Regions from separate parts of the Mesorhizobium sp. M0030 genome, predicted to be linked through region 3. Evidence: predicted binding sites of a transcription regulator. Region 3 holds the regulator's gene; each other region holds the start of a gene.

Region 1 (6,366 bases), on a different contig from region 3:
CTTGCCGGCAAGATCGACGCCAAGGCCGGCGCCGACCTGTTCAAGTCCGCGCTGCAGGACGTGAAGGCCAGGCTGAACTGAGCGGCGTTAACTCGCTGACATCAAGCCGCCCGGGCAACCTGGCGGCTTTTTTGTTGAGCGCGGACAATCTGCCCCCTTGAGGGGGAGATGTCGCCAAAAGCGACAGAGGGGTTCGGTGCGACCGGGCGCGACGCATTCTGCTGCGAAGAAGGGCTAGCGCTTCACGCGCGCGACCCCCTCTGGCCTGCCGGCCATCTCCCCCTCAAGGGGGGAGATTATCATTACTCCAACCCGGCGAAGCTCTCTTGCTCAACCACCTCAACTCCACCCAGCCTGAACGGCGCGAATGACGCCCGGTGCAGCCTTGCCACCGGACCATGCGCTTCGATCGCGGTGCGGTGCCGCACGGTGGCGTAGCCCATATGGACTTCGAACCCGTAGCGTTCGTGGTGGCTGCCGCAGCCGCACATCATGCGGTCGCGCATCACCTTGGCGACGATCGAGGCGGCGGCGATCGATTGCGAGCGCTGGTCGCCCTTGATCAGCGCGCGGCCTTCGCAGAGGAGGCCCGGCGGCACATCGCGGCCATCGGCCAGCGCCAGCTTCGCCTGGATCGGCAGGCCGGCAAGGGCGCGGCGCATGGCTTCCAGGCTGGCCTTGAGGATATTGCTGCCGTCAATGCCTTCGGCGCTGACCGAGGCCATCGACACGCCGAGCGCTGACCCCAGGATTTTCAGGAACAGCGCCTCGCGCTGCAAATGGTTGAGCCGTTTGGAATCGTCTAGCCCGTCGGGAATGTTGGCGGGATCGAGGATCACCGCCGCCGCCACCACCGGCCCGGCCAGCGGACCGCGGCCGGCCTCGTCCATGCCTGCCACCGGCCACAGGCCTTCAGCCATCGCCTTCGTCTCGAAGGAGAAGTCGGGCTTTTCGACGATTTCTAAAAGAAGCGGAGAATCGGAACGCGCGCGAGCCATGTTGCGGCGAGGTTCGCATCGGCTCCGATTCTCCGCAAGTCCCTCCAGGGTCGAGTGGGGCAAGACCGGGAGGGCACCGTCTGCAGGCCGGGGGACAGGCCGGACGGGATTCTTGGGTCGCCTGCCAACCACGAGGGCAGGGCAGGCGCTACTCTCAGAGCAGCATCAGCTGCTCGGTCGCCTTGGCGGCGGCGACAAACTGGTCGGTTCGGAGCGTGCGCCGCTCGGCGTTGAGGCCGAGCCGCTTGGCCGTGATCTCGAAGCGCCGGCCGATCTGCCAGGCATAGGGGCCGGCGCCTTTCATCCGCTTGCCCCATTCCGAATCATAGTCCTTGCCGTCGCGCATCGAACGGATCAGCGACATCACGTGCCGGTAGCGGTCGGGATAGTGGCGCAGCAGCCAGTCCTTGAAGATCGGCGCCACCTCGAGCGGCAGGCGCAGGATGACATAGCCGGCCTCGCGGGCGCCTGCGGCGCGTGCCGAATCGAGGATACGCTCCATCTCCTGGTCGGTCAGGCCGGGAATGATCGGCGCCACCATGACAGAGGCCGGGATGCCGGCATCGGAAAGCTGCCGGATTGCCTCAAGCCGCTTGGTCGGCGTCGACGCGCGTGGCTCCATGGTGCGCGCCAGCATGCGGTCCATCGTCGTCACCGACAACGCCACCTTGGCCAAGCCCCGTTCGGCCATGCGCGACAATATGTCGATGTCGCGCGTCACCAGATGGGATTTGGTGACGATGCCGACCGGATGGCCGCGCGCCTCCAGCACTTCGAGGATCTCGCGCATGATCCGGTATTGTTTCTCGATCGGCTGGTAGGGATCGGTGTTGGTGCCGATGGCGATGGTGCGCGGCTGATAGCCATCCTTCGACAGTTCCTTGTCGAGCAGCCGCGCCGCATCCGGCTTGGCAAACAGCTTCGCTTCGAAATCCAGCCCAGGCGACAGGCCCATGAAGGAATGCGTCGGCCGGGCGAAACAATAGACGCAGCCATGCTCGCAGCCGCGATAGGGGTTGATCGAGCGGTCGAAGGAAATGTCGGGCGATTCGTTGCGGGTGATGATGGTGCGCGGCTTCTCGACCTGCACTTCGGTCTTGAACGGCGGCAATTCCTCCAGCGAATTCCAGCCGTCGTCGAACACATGCCGGCTGACCGGCTCGAACCGGCCGGACGGGTTGATGCCAGCGGAACGGCCGCGGTTGCGATCCGGACGGACGCGCATGCCGCTCTGTTCGATCATCGCATTGGCCATCTCGGCTCGCCCTGCTCCGAAAGCAGCAATGTCCGCACGCACGATATGTTCCATTTTGGCCCTTTCCCAAGGACTGTCGGCTGGCTGTCGAATCGCTCTGTTCATGAAAATAATCCTATTTCGCTGATGAGAACAAATCAAGAACTTTTTAGTTGGACCATGCAAAACTGGCGCTGCGCCGGGCTTTCCGCTATTCGGCTAAAAATGCTCAGCGTTCTCATCGAAACCCGGGATGACGAAGAAGGCCTTGCCCGCACGCTCGCCTCATTGATCGGCGGCGCGGTCGAGGGCGTGGTACGCGATGTCATCGTCTGCGACACCGGCTCGACCGACCAGACGCATCGGGTTGCCGATCATGCCGGCTGCCATCTCGTCGCCGGCGGCATCGGCGCGGGAATCAGGCAGGCGAAGGGTGACTGGCTGCTGTTTCTCGAGCCGGGCGCAAGGCTGGCCGACGGCTGGATCGACGACGTCGTCGCTCACACGGCGCGGCAAACCATGCCGGCGCGCTTTTCCCGTGCGCGCGGCAGCCGCACGCCGTTCCTGTCACGGGTGTTTTCGGGCAACCGGGCGCTGGCCGAAGGGCTGGTCATCAGCAAGCGCCAGGCCGCTGCCCTGTCGAAGAACGCGCACAGCGCCGAAGCCCTTGCGCGCGGTCTCGCCACCAGGCGGCTCGACGCCGAAATCTGGCTGGCGCCGAAGAAGTGATGTTTCTCCCTTCTCCCCGTTCCCAGGGAGAAGGGTGCCCGAAGGGCGGATGAGGGGCAGCGTCGGCGTCCCCCCGGAATTGACACTGTCCGCTGCGCCGTCCGGCTTTTTCGCCGCAAAAACCTATTGTGCATTGCACAAAAGCTGACGCGGGATTAGCATTCCGTTGATGCGGGATATCGGGTTTGGGTAGTGCCGGAGCGGTAAGCAAGCGCCGCGTCGTCGTTGCTGCCGTTCATATCTGAGGACCCCGATGAACCTTTCGTCCCCTGACAAATCCGGCGCCCCCAGTCTAGAGGCCATTGCCCGCAACGGCAGCCTGCTCCGCCGCATCGCGGTGCGTATCCCGACCTATCTGTCCGACCTGCGCGAAAATCCCGCATGGCTGCCGATGTTCGTGCTTGCCCGCACCATGCCGGCGCGCAAACTGCACTGGCTTGGCGCCAAAGCCGCGCGCCCCGCGCAGAGTGCCGGAGCGACGATGTTCAGGGGCGTCGACCTCAAGTCGATCGTCGCGGCGCTGCGCGCCGATGGCCTGTTCTCCGGACTGGTCCTTCCGCAGGCAATCCACGAAGAGATCGCCAGCTTTGCTCAGAGCACGCCGTGCTTCGGCAATTTCGACCGCCGGCTCGAATTCATGCCCGGAGAACACGCAGAAGCCGAGAAGCGGTTCGGCCGCTCTTTGCTCAGCGGACACTATTTCGAGCGCATCCTCGGCTGCAAGGCGGCACTCGCCATCCAGAACGACCCGCTGCTGCTCGACATCGCCCAGCACTATCTGGGCGGGCAGGCAAAGCTGATCACCACGCGTGTCTGGTGGAGCTTTCCGACCGGCGAGGCTTCCGACGCCGACAAGAACCTTGCCTCGCTCGGCAAATATCATTTCGATCTCGACGACTGGCGGATGCTGAAATTCTTCTTCTATCTCAAGCCCTGCGATGCCGGCACCGGCCCGCATGTCTATGTCAAAGGCAGCCACAACAGGCGCAGCCTCAAGCACCAGTTGACGCTGCTGGTCGGCCATCCGGCGCAAGACGTGCTCAAGGTCTATGGCGACGACAGCCCGGTCACGCTGACCGGCGAGGCCGGCCTCGGCTTCGTCGAGGACCCGTTCGGCTTCCACATGGGCACCGTGCCGTCCACCACGCCACGGCTGATGATGGAGGTCGGCTTCGGCGTCTCGCCGCCCTCGCGCCGCCGCTTCCACGGCGAACCGGTCATCCGCTGAGGCCGGAGCGGATCTCGACCGGCATCCAGCGCGCTTGCCGCCGGGCAATGCGACCCTCTTTGTTCTCGGCATCATAGTCCATTGGGACCGGCTCGCGGTTGAACCGCGGCCGGTCATCCAGCGCATTGACGATGACGATCGCTCTCGGTTCGCCGTCGGTGGTCACAGCAGCGACATAGACGCCGCAGTCCCGGCAGATGAGATAATCGGCGGTGCGCAATCCGAACCGGTATCGGTGCAGCCGGGCCTCGTCCTCGACCGCGACGATCAATCGCCCCTGCGGATCGGCGGCGGCGCGCGAACCATGCCGGACACAGAACGCGCACTGGCAGGCGCGGATCTCCATCTCGGCCGGCTCAATTCCGGTTTCGAAGGTCAGGTGGATGTTGCCGCAATGGCAGCCGCCGCGGTGCGCGCTCATTGGATCTCTTCCGTCTTGACTTGGCGACAGACTATCCGCCCGACGACCCGGAGGAAATGACCTCTCGAAGGCGCAGCCGCCATTCTGCCTGACAAAGGCAGCACTTGGCCGGCACTTTGCCTTGGTTTACGAGGCGGCCTTGCCGCGCCGCAAATGCTCGTCCAGGCGCGGCATGATCTCGACGAAGTTGCAGGGCATGTGGCGGTAGTCGAGCTGCGGTTTCAGGATGCCGTCCCAGGCGTCCTTGCAGGCGCCGGGCGAGCCCGGCAGCACAAAGACGAAGGTGGCGTTGACGACGCCGCCCGTCGCCCGGCTCTGCACTGTCGAGGTGCCGATCTTGTCGTAGGAAATGCGGTGGAACACTTCGGAAAAGCCATCCATGCGCTTCTCGAAGATCGGCTCCAGCGCCTCCGGCGTCACGTCGCGGCCGGTAAAACCGGTGCCGCCGGTGGTGATGACGACATCGATGTCTTCGTCGCGCGACCAGCCCAGCACCTTGTCGCGGATTTTCTCCCGGTCGTCGGTGACGATGTCGCGCGCGGCCAGGACATGGCCGGCCTCGGCGATGCGATCAGCCAGCGTCTGGCCGGATTTGTCGTCGGCAAGGCTGCGCGTATCGGACACCGTCAGCACCGCGATGCGCACCGGGATGAACAGGCGGCTTTCGTCAATTTTGGTCATCGGCCCCCTCTGAAGCGATGCTTCGTGTCGCGGCGACAAACCACTCCGGTTCGCGGCTGCGGATCTCGGCGGCGGCGCGCTTGGCGACATTGCCGGTCTCGAACAGCCCGAAGCATGTCGCGCCGGAGCCCGACATGCGCGAGAATCCAGATCCGGCCCTGTTCAGCAGGGAAAGCGCTCTGCCGATGGGCGGCTGTATTGCTTGCGCCGGTTCCTCAAGATCGTTGCGGGTGATCTCCAGCCAATTGCGGACGCCGTGGAAATCGAAACCGCGCGGCAGCGGCGGCAGTCCTTCATTGTCGCGTTTTTCAAGTGCATTGAACACATCGGGCGTCGAGACGGCGACGCCGGGATTGACCAGCACCAAAGCGAGCGCCGGAAAATCCGGCACCAGCGACAGCTCGTCGCCGACGCCACGCGCAACCAGCGGTTTTGCCGCAAGACACATCGGCACGTCGGCGCCGAGCGTGAGACCGATCCGGCTCAGTTCGGCCTCGCCGATGTCGAGCCCCCAGGTCCGGACAAGACCCTGCAATACCGCCGCCGCGTCGCTCGAGCCGCCGCCGACCCCGGATGCGACCGGCAGGTTCTTTTCCAGCCGGATGGCAACCGGCGGCGTGCTCTGCTGGCCGGCCTGCCTGCGCAGCGCCTCGCGCGCCTTCACCACCAGATTGCTGTCGTCGATCGGCACGGAAGTCGCGTAACGGCCCGATACGGAGAACCGGTCGGCGTCGGCAGGCTCGATCTCGACCCTGTCGCCGAAGCGGGTGAAAACGACCAGGCTCTCGAGCAGATGATACCCGTCGGCGCGCCTGCCGCTGACGTGCAGCGCCAGATTTATCTTGGCGGGCGCAAGCCACGTCCGGGCTGCGGCATCCAAACTGTCGGCTGCTGACGGGATGATGCTCAGTCCTTGGCCAGGCGGTATTCGCCGGTCTTGGGATCCTGGACCAGCGTGCCGTTGGTGCCGTTGGCTGCCTGCTTTTCGGTGCGCCGCACCTTGGCGGTCACACGTTCGGCCTCGCGGACGAAGGTGCGGTAGCCGAAATAAGCGGCTGCGCCGACAACTGCGAAG
Region 2 (6,366 bases), on a different contig from region 3:
ACGCCCGACCGCCGCTATCTTGTGGCCTGGCTGATGCAGATGGTGCTGGCGGCGCGGGCCGGCGGCATCGACATGCTCGACGGCGTCTCCAACGATTTTCGCGACCTCGACGCGTTTGCGCGCGAATGCACGGAAGCCGCTGCCATGGGGTTCGATGGCAAGACGCTGATCCACCCCGCCCAGATCGAAACCGCCAACCGCGCCTTTGCACCCGCGCCCGAAGCTCTCGCCGAGGCGCGCGCGGTGAAGCATGCCTTCGCCTTGCCGGAAAATGCCGGCAAGGGCGTGATTGCTCTGAACGGCAGGATGGTCGAGCGGCTGCACCTGGCGCAGGCCGAGAAATTGCTGGCGAAGGCCGCCGCCATCGGCGCATGATCCGCCCCGAAAAGACGAACTCACGACAGGATCTGACCCATGAGACTTTACCGCTTTTTGTCCGCCCCCGACGATTCAACCTTCTGCCACAAGGTGACCGCGGCGCTGAACAAGGGCTGGCACCTGTACGGCTCGCCGACCTACGCCTACGACAAGAAGACCAAATCGATGCGCTGCGGCCAGGCGGTGGTGAAGGATATCGACGGCCAGGAATACGGGCCGGATACCAAGCTGAGCGACTGGTAGGCTTTGCCAGGCACGGACGCAGGCTGTGTCGAGATTCAGGTCAGGCCGAGCCGAGAACAGTGGTTTCCGAGAACCGGAGCGGAGCGTACTTGAAGTACGCGAGCACCGGAAGCGCAGGAAGCTGCCGTTCGCAGGCCGGCTTCACCTGAATATCGGCGCAGCCTTACTCCGCCGCCTCTTCGAGCTTCTCCATATCGTCGTCCGACAGGCCGAAATGGTGGCCGATCTCGTGGATCAGCACGTGGGTGACGATGTCGCCCAGCGTCTCCTCATTCTCGGCCCAGTAGTCGAGGATGGCGCGGCGGTAGAGGGTGATGCGGTTCGGGCCTTCGCCGGTCTGCGGGTTCCAGCGCTCGGCGATGCCGCGGCCCTCGAACAGGCCAAGCAGGTCGAACGGCGTCTCCAGCGACAGATCGTCCATGATCTCGTCGGTCGGGAATTCGGCGATCATGATGACGATCTCGCCGGTCAGCTTGCGAAAATCGTCCGGCAGATGCGCGTACGCCTCCAGCGCCAGAAACTCCATCTCCTCGATCGAGGGCGAGAGTTCGTCATGCCAGGTGCGGGTCTTGTAGATGCGGGCCATGCTTTGTCCTTTGATCCCGCATATATGCTTTCCCTCCGGACTCGGCAATGAAGCGGTAATTCCATGACGTCAATGGCTATAGAGGAATAAATTCCTTCTGACTCCGCTTGACTCTTTCGGCACCCTCTGGAATCTATAGGAACATAACAGGAACAATTATGAGAGAAATTGACCGTCATGGCGACATCAGCCGTGGCGCGGGAGACTGTTTTTGCCCTGCGCCGCCAGATCGCGAAGATCGAGGGAACGCTGCCCGAGCGCCTGGCCGCGCCGGCTGGCGAGGGGCTGCGCGCGGGTCCTGGCCTCGACGCCGCGCCTGAACCCGATGCCGATGTCACCATCATCCGGCGCGGGCTTGCCGTGGCTTCGCCGGATGCTTTCCTGGCCACCGGCGTCGAGCGCCTCGATGCGGCGCTGAGCGGCGGCCTTCCCAAAGCCGCCTTGAGCGAAATCCATGGCCTTGAGACCCGCAATGCCGGGGCCGTCGCCGGCTTTGTGCTGTCGCTGGTCAGCCTGATCCTCAGGGGCCAGCCCTTGCCCGTGCTGTGGATCGGCACATCGGAGATTTTTCGCGAGGCCGGCTTTCCCTATGCCAGGGGATTGCAGGGCATGTTCGGTATCGCCCCGGAGCAATTGCTGTTTTCCGAGGCGCCGAAACTCACCGATGCGCTGTGGGTAGCCGAGGAGGCCGCGAAGATGACGGCGCTCGCCGCAATCATCCTCGAAATCCGTGGCAGCCCGCAGCGGCTCGACCTCACCGCGACGCGCCGGCTGCACGCGCGCGCCCAAAACGCCGGCCGGCCGGTGTTCCTGCTGCGCCAGGCCGGCGAAGCCGAGCCGACCGCCGCCCCGGTGCGCCTCATCGTGTCGGCTGCACCAGCGGCGAGCCGCCGGACGATCGCCGGGTCGCTCGCCGGCTCGATCGGCCGGCCTGCCTTCACCGTCAGCATCGGCAAGAGCCGCACCGCTCTGCCTGGACAATTCACACTGGAGTGGAACCCCGATGAACACGCATTCGAAGAAAGAAAGCCCCGCGAAAAACGGGCAGAGAATTCTGTCGCTGTGGTTCCCGCATCTGGCGGCAGAACGGATCCTGCGCCAGCGCCTGGGACGGTCGTGGCGTTCCCGGCCTTCGGATCATCTGCCGCCATCTCACCCACCGCTCGTGATCAGCCATCGCGACCGCAACGCCCAGCGCATATCGGCCCTCGACGAGCGGGCTGAGGCGCTGCATCTGAAGCCTGGCATGGGCATTGCCGATGCGCGCGCCATGCATCCCTCGATCGACATCGTCGAGGCCGATCCGGACGCCGATCGCCGGCTGCTCGAAGGCCTCGCCGACTGGTGCGATCGCTATACGCCGCTGGTGGCGCTCGACGGTACTGATGGCCTTTATCTCGACGTCACCGGCTGCACGCATCTGTTCGGCGGCGAGCGCGCCATGCTGGACGACATCCTTGCGCGGTTTTTCCAGCAGGGTTTCGATGTCCGCGCAGGGTTGGCCGCGACGCCGGGTGCAGCCTGGGCGGCGGCGCGCTTCTGCGGCAACCGCATCGTTGTCTCCGGCGAGGAGGAAGCGCTGCTCGCCCCCTTGCCGCTGGCGGCACTGCGCATCGAGGCCGATATCCGCGCCAGCTTGGAAAGCGTCGGCCTGCGGACCGCCGGCGCGGTCATGGCAGCGCCGCGCGCGCCGCTCGCCCGTCGCTTCGGCGCGACCTTGCTGTTGCGGCTCGACCAGGCGCTCGGCCGCCTCGACGAGGCGGTATCGCCGCGCCTGCCCGTGGCCCCGCTTTCGGTCGAACGCCACCTGGCCGAGCCGGTCGTGCTGACCGCCGAGATCGAACGGCTGGTGCTCTTGCTGGCGGTGACGCTGAAGGCCGATCTCGAACGCCGCGGCGAGGGCGCAAGGATGCTGGCGCTGCTTTTGTTTCGCGTCGACGGCGCCGTCAGCCGCATCGCTGTCGGTACCTCGCGACCGTTGCGCGAACCCAAGCTTATCCAGCGCCTGTTCCATGAGCGGCTGGCCGCGCTCGAACAGGACATCGATGCCGGCTACGGCTTCGACCTGGTGCGGCTTTCGGTGCTGGCGGCCGCCGGCTTCGACATGCAGCAGGCCGATTTGACCGGCGAGACCGAGGATGACGGCGCCGACATGGCACTCTTTGCCGACCGCATCCGCGCCAGGCTCGGCGACAGTGCGGTGCTGAAACCGGTCGCCCTCGAGAGCCATCTGCCGGAGCGCGCCATCGCCACCATCCCGTTCTCGGAAGCGCCACAACGCAAAACACCGCTCAGGAAGCCGGGCTCGAAAGACGCGCCGCGCGCAACCATCTTCCCGCCGGAACGGCCGATCCGGCTGTTCCGTTCGCCCGAGCCGATCGAGGTGCCGGCCACCGAAATGCCTGAGGGTCCGCCGATGAATTTCCGCTGGCGCCGCGCGCTCTACCGGGTCGCGCGCGCCGAGGGGCCGGAACGCATCGCGCCGGAATGGTGGCGTGAAACGTCAAGCGATCCGCTCACATCGACGCGTGACTATTTCCGGATCGAGGATGCCGACGGCCGCCGCTACTGGCTCTACCGGCAAGGCCTCTATGGCAACCCGCAGGTGCCGCCGCGCTGGTTCATGCATGGGGTCTTCGCATGAACGCGCTGACCGTCATCCCCTATGCGGAATTCGGCATCCAGTCGAACTTCTCCTTCCTGCGCGGCGCCTCCAAGCCGGAGGAGCTGGTGGTGGCGGCCAAATTCCTCGGCTTTTCCTCGATCGGACTGGCAGACCGCAACACGGTGGCCGGCGTCGTGCGCGCCTGGCAGCAGGCCAAGGTCGAGAAGCTCGCCTATCACCCCGGTTGCCGCCTGGTGTTCGGCGACGGCACGCCGGACATTCTCGCCTATCCGCAGAACCGCAAGGGCTGGGGCCATCTCTGCCGCATGCTGACGCAAGCCAATTTGCGCGATGAAAACGAGAAGGGCGCGACCCTTCTCCAGCGCAGCGACCTGCTCGAATGGGGCGACCTGCTGTCGCTGGCGGTGCTGCCGGATCTCTCGGCGAATGCCGACGATCCCCTGGCATTGGTCCGTCAACTGAAAGACCGTTTCGGCGCTAATTTGCGGCTAGGCATGGCGCCGGATTATCGCGGCAATGACCGTTTCCGCATCGAGCAGGCGGCGGGCATGGCGGACATCGCCGGCGTGCCGCTGATGGCGACCAACGACGTGCTTTATCACAGCGCCGAGCGCCGCTCGCTGCAAGATGTGCTCACCGCCATCCGCCTCAATTTGCCGGTCGCCGAGGTCGGGCTGGAGCTGACGGCCAACGCCGAGCGCCATCTGAAGCCGCCGCTGGAAATGGCCCGTCTCTTCCGCCGCCATCCACCGGCGCTGGCCGAGACGCTGCGCTTTGCCGGCGAACTGACCTTCTCGCTCAGCGACCTCCAGTACAATTATCCCGACGAGCCGACGCAATCAGGGCTTGGGCCGCAGGCCGAGCTAGAGCGTCTGGCCAGGGAGGGGGCCGCCACGCGCTATCCGGCGGGCGTCCCCGCTTCCGTCTTGCAGCGCATCAGTGAGGAGCTCGCTCTGATCGAGCGTCTGAATTATGCGCGCTATTTCCTGACCGTTTACGACATCGTCCAGTTCGCCCGCAATGAGGGCATTCTGTGCCAGGGCAGAGGCTCGGCCGCCAACTCGATCGTCTGCTACTGCATCGGCATCACCGAGGTCGGCCCCGAGCGCATCGACACGTTGTTCGAGCGCTTCATTTCCGAGGAGCGCAACGAGCCGCCCGACATCGACGTCGATTTCGAGCATGAGCGGCGTGAGGAGGTGATCCAGTACATCTACTCCAAATACAGCGCCAAGCGCACCGCGCTGGCTGCCGCCGTCATCAGCTATCGCGGCCGCTCGGCGCTGCGCGAGGTGGCCAAGGCCATGGGCCTATCGGACGATGTCCGCATTGCGCTCTCCAGTTCGATCTGGGGCTGGTCGACCTCGGAGCTCGGCGAGAAGGAGGCGCATGCCGGCGGCCTCGACCGCAACGAGACCTCGACCCGTCACGTGATCGCCCACGCCAACGAGATCATGGGCTTTCCCCGGCATCTGTCGCAGCATGTCGGCGGCTTCGTCATTACCCGCGACCGGCTCGACGAGATCGTCCCCATCGTCAAGACGGCGATGGAGGCGCGCAAGATGGTCGAGTGGGATAAGGACGATCTCGACGCGGTGAAGATCCTGAAGGTGGATATTCTGGCGCTTGGCATGCTGACCTGCCTGAAGCGCGCCTTCACCTTGCTCACCGACCATTATCCGAAGGCCCGGGATGATTACGGCCGACCCTATGTGCTGGCCACCCTGCCGCCGGAAGAGAACGACGTGTACGACATGATCTGCCGCGCCGACACGCTCGGCGTCTTCCAGATCGAATCGCGCGCGCAGATGTCGATGCTGCCGCGTCTACGCCCGCGCGAATTCTACGACCTGGTCATCGAGGTGGCGATCGTGCGGCCCGGCCCGATCCAGGGCGACATGGTGCACCCCTATCTGCGCCGTCGGCAGGGCAAGGAAGCGGCTGAATATCAAAAGCCAGAGCTGGAGGCTATTCTCAAGAAGACACTCGGCGTGCCGCTGTTTCAGGAACAGGCGATGAATATTGCAATCGTCGCCGGTGGTTTCAAACCCGGCGAAGCCGACGAACTACGCCGCGCCATGGCCACCTTCAAGCGCACCGGCACCATCGGCAATTACCGCCAGCGCATGATCGACGGCATGGTCGGCAAGGGATACACCAAAGACTTCGCCGAGCGCTGCTTCAAGCAGATCGAAGGCTTCGGCGAATACGGCTTTCCCGAAAGCCACGCCGCCTCCTTCGCTTTGCTCGTCTATGCCTCCTGCTGGTTCAAGACCTTTTATCCCGACGTGTTCTGCGCCGCGATCCTGAATTCGCAGCCGATGGGGTTTTACCAGCCGGCCCAGCTGGTGCGCGACGCGCGCGACCATGGCGTCGATATCCGCGACGTCGACGTCAATTTTTCCGACTGGGACTGCACCCTGGAGAAAGCCCAATTCGATCCGGGCCGCATCCTTGCGCGCCATGCCGAAATGCGCGGTGTCATCAAGACCCGGTGCGCCGTCCGGCTTGGCTTCCGTCAGATCAAGGGCTT
Region 3 (6,366 bases):
ATCGAGAACGCGCGCGAAAACATTGCCGACCATATCAGGGGCAAGATCGGCGGCGCCGAAGGCGAGATTGCCGCGGCGTTGATTGTCGGGGTGCGCGCTGGCATCCCGAACGAGGTCAACGAAGCGATGCGGCGCACCGGCATCTACCACATCATCTCCATCTCCGGCCTGCACATGGCGCTGGTTGCCGGCACCATCATGGCGTTGCTGCGTGGCGCCTTTGCGCTGTTTCCCGATTTCTCTTCGCGCCGGCCGGTGAAGAAATATGCGGCCGCGGCAGCGCTTGTCTCGATCGCCGCCTATCTCGTTATTTCAGGCGTCGTGGTTGCCGCCGAGCGCAGCTTCATCATGCTGGCGGTCATGCTTGTCGCCGTGCTGTTTGATCGCGCCGCACTCACCATGCGCAATCTGGCGATCTCCGCCATCGCCGTCATCCTGGTGTCGCCGCACGAGGTGGTCGGTCCCAGCTTCCAGATGTCGTTTGCCGCCACCGCCGCCCTTGTCGGCGCCTATGCCGGCTGGGCCGATTACCGCGCCGACAAGGTGAGAACGCCGCCGGCAAAGCGCTCCTTCGTCGGCTTCCTGTCGCGAAAGTTCGCGCTGGCCATGGGCGGCCTCGCCATGACCTCGATCATCGCCGGCAGTGCAACCTTGCTGTTCGCCATCTGGCATTTTCAGCGTGTGTCGCCGCTCAGCCTGATCGCCAATCTGGCCGTGATGCCGATTGTTTCGTTGATCGTCATGCCCTTTGCCGTGCTCAGCGCACTGGCGATGCCGTTCGGCGCCGACGGGCCGTTCCTCTATGTGATGGGCAAGGGTCTGATGGCGATGATCGCTATATCGGCCTGGATTTCCGAGCGCTCGCCGGTCGACGCCGTCGGGCTGATCTCCATCCGCTCGGTGCTGTTGGTGGCGGTCGCCCTCGTCATCGCCACCATGGCCACCACCTGGCTCAGGTTGGCGGCCGTGCCTTTCGCGCTGGCCGGCCTGTTGACGGTGCCGCAGGTGCTTACGCCCGACGTGCTCATATCCGAGGATGCGCATCTGGTGGCCATGCCGATCGGTGGCGGCGAACTCGCCCTCAACCGCGAACGCTCCAACGAATTCACCACGGACAATTGGAAACGGGCGCTGCGGGCCGAAACCATTATCCCACCTGAGATTTTCGAGGCAACAGATACGCGGTTCGATCTCGATCCGCTCGATCTGCCGCCCGGCTCGCCCTTCTATTGCACCGGCGATCTCTGTATCGCCCGGCACCCTTCCGGAGCCATTGTAGCGCTTGCGAAAGACCGCAAGACGGCGCGGCCGGCCTGTGCCTTCGCGAGCCTGATCGTCATCGATGACGCCACCGCCTACAATCCGTGCCGCGACCCGCTGGTGCTGGTCGTGACTAAGAAACAGCTGGCCCGCGACGGCAGCGCCGCCGTCTTCTTCGATCCGCAATCGGCAGCGGCAGCGCCAACCATCCGCTTCGCCGTCGACAAGCCGTATCGCCCCTGGCACGAGCAACGCCGCTTCTCCCGCGAAGCGCGCGGCCTGCCGCCTTACAACCAGCGTGAAAAGTACAAACCCAAGCCGGCTCAGTAGCGCCGGATCAATCCGACAAGCTTGCCCTGCACCTTCACCCTGTCCGGTCCAAAAATGCGGGTCTCGTAGGCCGGGTTGGCGGCTTCCAGGGCGATCGAGGCGCCCTTGCGGCGGAAGCGTTTCAGGGTCGCTTCCTCATCGTCGACCAACGCCACCACGATCTCGCCGGGGCTGGCTGTGTCGGCATTGCGGATGATGACCGTGTCGCCATCGAAAATGCCGGCCTCGATCATCGAATCGCCCTTAACCTCGAGCGCGTAGTGTTCGCCGCCCATGATCATGTCGGGCGGCACCGAGATCGAATGGGTCTGATGCTGGATGGCGTCGATCGGCACGCCGGCGGCGATGCGTCCCATAACCGGGATTGAAATCGCGGAAACGGCATCGTCATTGCCGGCCGACATCGAACGCGACGGCGAGCCCGGCTTGATCTGGCGGCCGAGACCGCCTTGGCCCATCGCGCCTTGTCCCTGGCCGCCTTGCCCTTGGCCGGTTTGACCAAGACTGCCCTGAATGACGCTCGGCGAAAACTTCCTCGCCGCATTGAGGCCTGGTGCGATCGAGTCGGGTAGCCGCAGCACTTCCAGCGCGCGCGCCCGGTTCGGCAGCCGGCGAATGAAACCGCGCTCCTCAAGCGCTGTGATCAGTCGGTGGATGCCGGACTTGGAGGCGAGGTCGAGCGCTTCCTTCATCTCGTCGAAGGACGGCGGGATTCCGCTCTCCTTCAGGCGTTCATGGATGAACATCAGAAGCTCATGTTGTTTGCGCGTCAGCATCGCGGCCCCCAAGGGTTCTGAAACCAGAATCGGAAAAAACAAACCCAGAACAAACACTATCTGTTCCAGTTGTGTTCCGCAACCTTTTAAAGTTTAATGAATGTGTTGACGTTTTGTTCAGCGTAACGTTCGGCGCTGCGAGCGCCGCCTGCGCCCAGTTGCCAGCAACGGGGTGAAACGAAGACAAAGTGCCCTGCGTCGTCGGTTACGATCGCCGCTTCCCTTTCGGACTGGGCTGCGCAGCATCCGCGCCGGGTTCGCTCTGGGCATAGACCTGCAGCGTGGAGCCGATGTGAGCGGTCATCAGAGTTTTCGCACGTTCGACGTCGCGATCGAGGGCCGCTTCCATCAGGGCGGTATGGTGTTCGATCGCCACGGCGTCGCGCAGGGCCGCCACGGCCTTCCGGTGCCCATCCGTGCGGCCGGCGGCGGCGCGCAGCGTGGGGGCCAGACCCAGAAAGCGGTGATGGCGATGCAATTGGTCGGAAATCGTTGCATTGAAGCGCAGCAGCCAGCTGGATGTCGCGGCACTGAGCAGCGCCGCATGGAAGGCATCGTGTTTTTCGTACCACGCGTCGACCGCATCATCCGATGGATCGTCGAGAACAGACCCGCACCGTGAGAGACGATAGTGGGCGGCAACGACCGCGTCTTCCCACTCACGGTCGCCTTTCTCGATCGATTCCACCAGCAGGGGCAGTTCGACCACCAGCCGCGCACGCGCCAGATCCTCGAGCTCCGCCCGAGAGACGGGAGCGACCGCAAACCCGCGGTTGCTGATGGCGGTCACAAGCCGTTCCGCCTCCAGCCGCGACAGCGCTTCGCGCAACGGCGTCCAGCCGATGCCGTAGGTGTTGCGCAACGTGCTCAGCTTCAACGGCGCGGCAGGCGCCAGCCGGGTCGCAAGAATATCGCGCCTGAGCAGGCGATAGGCCACTTCCGTCTTCGAGGTCTGCTCGTCATCCAGCATCGTGATCCATCAGTCATAAACGCTCGGCGGATCATTATATATCAAAGCCTTTCAATGGGTGAATTATATATAATGTTTGACAGTTCAAGGGCGACCACTCAAGATCGCCGGCATGTTTGGGCGGCAGGCTCCGCCGCGCGCGTTTGTCCATGGAGGGGCGCCGGATCATGAGCACGACACCCGATCTCGCTACAATCGAAGCAATGGATGCCGCCGATCCGCTGCGCTCCATGCGCGAACGCTTTGTCTTGCCGCAAGGCGTAATTTATCTCGACGGCAATTCGCTGGGTGCCGCGTCACCAGCCGTCTTCAGCGAATTGCAGCAGGCCGCCACGCAGGAATGGGCGCACGACCTCATTCGCGCCTGGAACACCGCTGGCTGGTTCAACATGCCGGTGGAACTGGGAGATCAGCTCGGACGACTGATCGGCGCGGCTGACGGGCAGACGGTGGTCTGCGACACAACCTCGATCAACATCTACAAGTTGCTGCACGCCGCGCTCGGCATGCGGCCGAATCGGTCGGTCATCGTTGCCGAGGGCGACAGTTTCCCGACCGACCTCTACATGGCCGAAGGCGTCGCCTCGACCCGGCCGGGAACGCGGCTGCGGCTGGAGGGCGTCGACGCGGCCGCAATCGAGGACCTGATCGACGACAGCGTTGCCGTCATCCTGGTCAACCACGTCAACTACAAATCCGGCCAGTTGCGCGACATGGCGGCGCTGACGCGCAAGGCACATGACGCCGGCGCGCTGATCATCTGGGATCTCTGCCACACCGCCGGCGCCTTGCCGGTCGAACTCGACCGTGCCAATGCCGATTTCGCCGTCGGCTGCACCTACAAATACCTCAATGGCGGCCCGGGCTCGCCAGCCTTCATCTACGCGGCCGAGCGCCACCATGACGATGCCCACCAGCCGCTCAGCGGCTGGTGGGGCCATGCGCGGCCCTTTGCCTTCGAGCAGGGCTTTGCCGTCGGCAGCGGCATTCGCCGCTTCCTGTGCGGAACGCAGCCGGTGCTGTCGATGCGGGCGCTCAAGGGCGCGCTCGATATCTGGAACGACATCGATATGGCGGCGGTGCGCAGAAAAAGCATCGCGCTGACCGACCTGTTTATCCAGCTCGTCGAAGCCAGATGCGGCGCCTACGGGCTTGAACTGGAAAGTCCTCGCGACGGCAGCCAGCGCGGCAGCCAGGTGTCGTTCCTCCATCCGCATGGCTATCAGGTGATGCGCGCGCTGATCGAGCGCGGCGTGATCGGCGATTTCCGGGCGCCGTCGACCATCCGTTTCGGCTTCACGCCGCTCTATGTCGGATATGGCGATGTCTGGCAGGCGGTCGAAGTCCTGGAGGATATTCTGCGCACCGGCGCCTGGCAGGACGCCCGCTTCGCGGTGAAGACCGCGGTTACGTGAGAAACTAGAGCAATTTCAGGAAAAGTGTGAAGCGGTTTTCCGTCCGAAATTGCGTCAACCAAAGAGCTAGAGCATTTCGCCGTTTCCGTTAAACGGTGAAATGCTCTAGAGCCGGGTGCGGACCGTCCAGAGCTCCGGAAACAGCACGACCTCCAGCATCTTCTTCAGATAGGAGGCGCCTGAGGTGCCGCCCGTGCCGCGCTTCAAGCCGATGATGCGCTCGACCGTGGTGACGTGGTTGAAGCGCCAGCGGCGGAAATAATCCTCGAAGTCGACCAGCTTCTCGGCCAGTTCGTAGAGCATCCAGTAGCGCTGCGGGTCGCGGTAGACGGTTTGCCAGGCAGCCAGCACTTCTTCGTTCTCGGCGCGCGTCTCGCGCCAGTCCGTGCGACTGGCGTCGGCGCCGATGTCGAAGCCATTGCGCGCCAAAAGCAGAAGCGCCTCGTCATAGAGCGACGGCGTGGCCAGGATGGCTTCCAGCCTGTCCGTAAGGTCGGGCCGGTGCTTGTGCGGCCCGAGCATGGCAAGGTTGCGGTTGCCGGCCATGAACTCGATAGCGCGGTACTGCCACGACTGGAAGCCCGAGGATTGGCCGAGCGCGTCGCGAAACTCGGTGTATTCGCTTGGCGTCATCGTGCGCAGCACGTCCCAGGCATTGTTGAGCTGCTCGAAGATGCGCGCGACACGCGACAGCATCTTGAAGCTCGGTTCGAGGCGGTCGGCGCGGATCGAGCGGATCGCGGCGCCGATCTCGTGGAGGGCCAGTTTCATCCACAATTCGGATGTCTGATGCTGGATGATGAACAGCATCTCGTCATGGGCAGAAGACAGCGGCGCCTGCGCATCGAGCACCTTGTCCAGCTGCAGATAGTCGCTGTAGGACATCCGCTCCTTGAACGACATCTGCGCGCCATCGGACGCCGGATCGTGCGGCTTAATCAATTGATCTTCTCCGCGCGCAACCGGAAGCGCTGGATCTTGCCGGTCTGGGTTTTGGGCAAGGCGTCGATGAACTTCACCGAACGCGGATATTTGTAGGGCGCGATCGTTGCCTTGACGTGGTCCTGCAGGCGTTTGACGGTCAATGCGTCCGGCGAAACGCCTTGCACAAGCACGATATGCGCCTCGACGATCTGGCCGCGTTCGCCGTCCTCGGCGCCGGTCACCGCGCATTCGGCGACGTCGGGATGCGAGAGCAGCGCCGCTTCGACCTCGGGGCCGGCGATGTTGTAGCCGGCGCTGACGATCATGTCGTCGGAACGCGCGGCGAAGTGGAAGAAGCCATCCTCGTCCTGCGTGAACGTATCGCCGGTGAGATTCCAGCCGTCGCGGACATAGTCCTTTTGCCTGGCATCGGCCATGTAGCGGCAGCCGGTCGGGCCGCGCACCGCCAGCCGGCCAGTAGAGCCGCGCGGCAACTCCCGCATCTCGTCATCGACGATGCGTGCCTGATAGCCGCCGACGGGTTTGCCGGTGGAGGCCGGCTTCATGTCGTCGAAGCGGTTGGAGATGAAGATATGCAGCATCTCGGTGGCGCCGATCCCATCGAGGATCGGCTTGCCGGTCTTCTCAGTCCATTCCTCGAAGACAGGCGCCGGCAGCGTCTCGCCCGCCG

Evidence for each region. The regulator LexA, encoded in region 3, represses DNA repair genes until DNA is damaged. The targets are predictions, from matches to a motif close to TGTTCNNNNTGTGTTCNG.
Region 1: the regulator LexA is predicted to act here: its motif matches at 2,382-2,399, upstream of NKJ80_RS23880 (PA0069 family radical SAM protein).
Region 2: the regulator LexA is predicted to act here: its motif matches at 1,345-1,362, upstream of NKJ80_RS29325 (ImuA family protein).

What each region holds. Positions count from the first base shown of each region.
Region 1 covers NZ_JAMYVE010000013.1:74,093-80,458, forward strand. Annotated here, with positions in the region: gene NKJ80_RS23870 (F0F1 ATP synthase subunit B) at 1-81, shown strand, start outside; gene rnhB (ribonuclease HII) at 303-998, opposite strand; gene NKJ80_RS23880 (PA0069 family radical SAM protein) at 1,153-2,307, opposite strand; gene NKJ80_RS23885 (glycosyltransferase) at 2,458-2,961, shown strand; gene NKJ80_RS23890 (hypothetical protein) at 3,215-4,189, shown strand; gene NKJ80_RS23895 (GFA family protein) at 4,179-4,610, opposite strand; gene moaB (molybdenum cofactor biosynthesis protein B) at 4,737-5,291, opposite strand; gene NKJ80_RS23905 (4-(cytidine 5'-diphospho)-2-C-methyl-D-erythritol kinase) at 5,278-6,171, opposite strand; gene NKJ80_RS23910 (membrane protein) at 6,198-6,366, opposite strand, start outside.
Region 2 covers NZ_JAMYVE010000022.1:728-7,093, forward strand. Annotated here, with positions in the region: gene NKJ80_RS29310 (HpcH/HpaI aldolase/citrate lyase family protein) at 1-375, shown strand, start outside; gene NKJ80_RS29315 (DUF1737 domain-containing protein) at 415-621, shown strand; gene NKJ80_RS29320 (metallopeptidase family protein) at 785-1,207, opposite strand; gene NKJ80_RS29325 (ImuA family protein) at 1,385-2,431, shown strand; gene NKJ80_RS29330 (DUF6504 family protein) at 2,373-3,851, shown strand; gene NKJ80_RS29335 (error-prone DNA polymerase) at 3,848-6,366, shown strand, end outside.
Region 3 covers NZ_JAMYVE010000003.1:17,472-23,837, forward strand. Annotated here, with positions in the region: gene NKJ80_RS07530 (ComEC/Rec2 family competence protein) at 1-1,590, shown strand, start outside; gene lexA (transcriptional repressor LexA) at 1,584-2,366, opposite strand; gene NKJ80_RS07540 (GntR family transcriptional regulator) at 2,572-3,336, opposite strand; gene kynU (kynureninase) at 3,504-4,751, shown strand; gene kynA (tryptophan 2,3-dioxygenase) at 4,857-5,693, opposite strand; gene NKJ80_RS07555 (AMP-binding protein) at 5,690-6,366, opposite strand, start outside.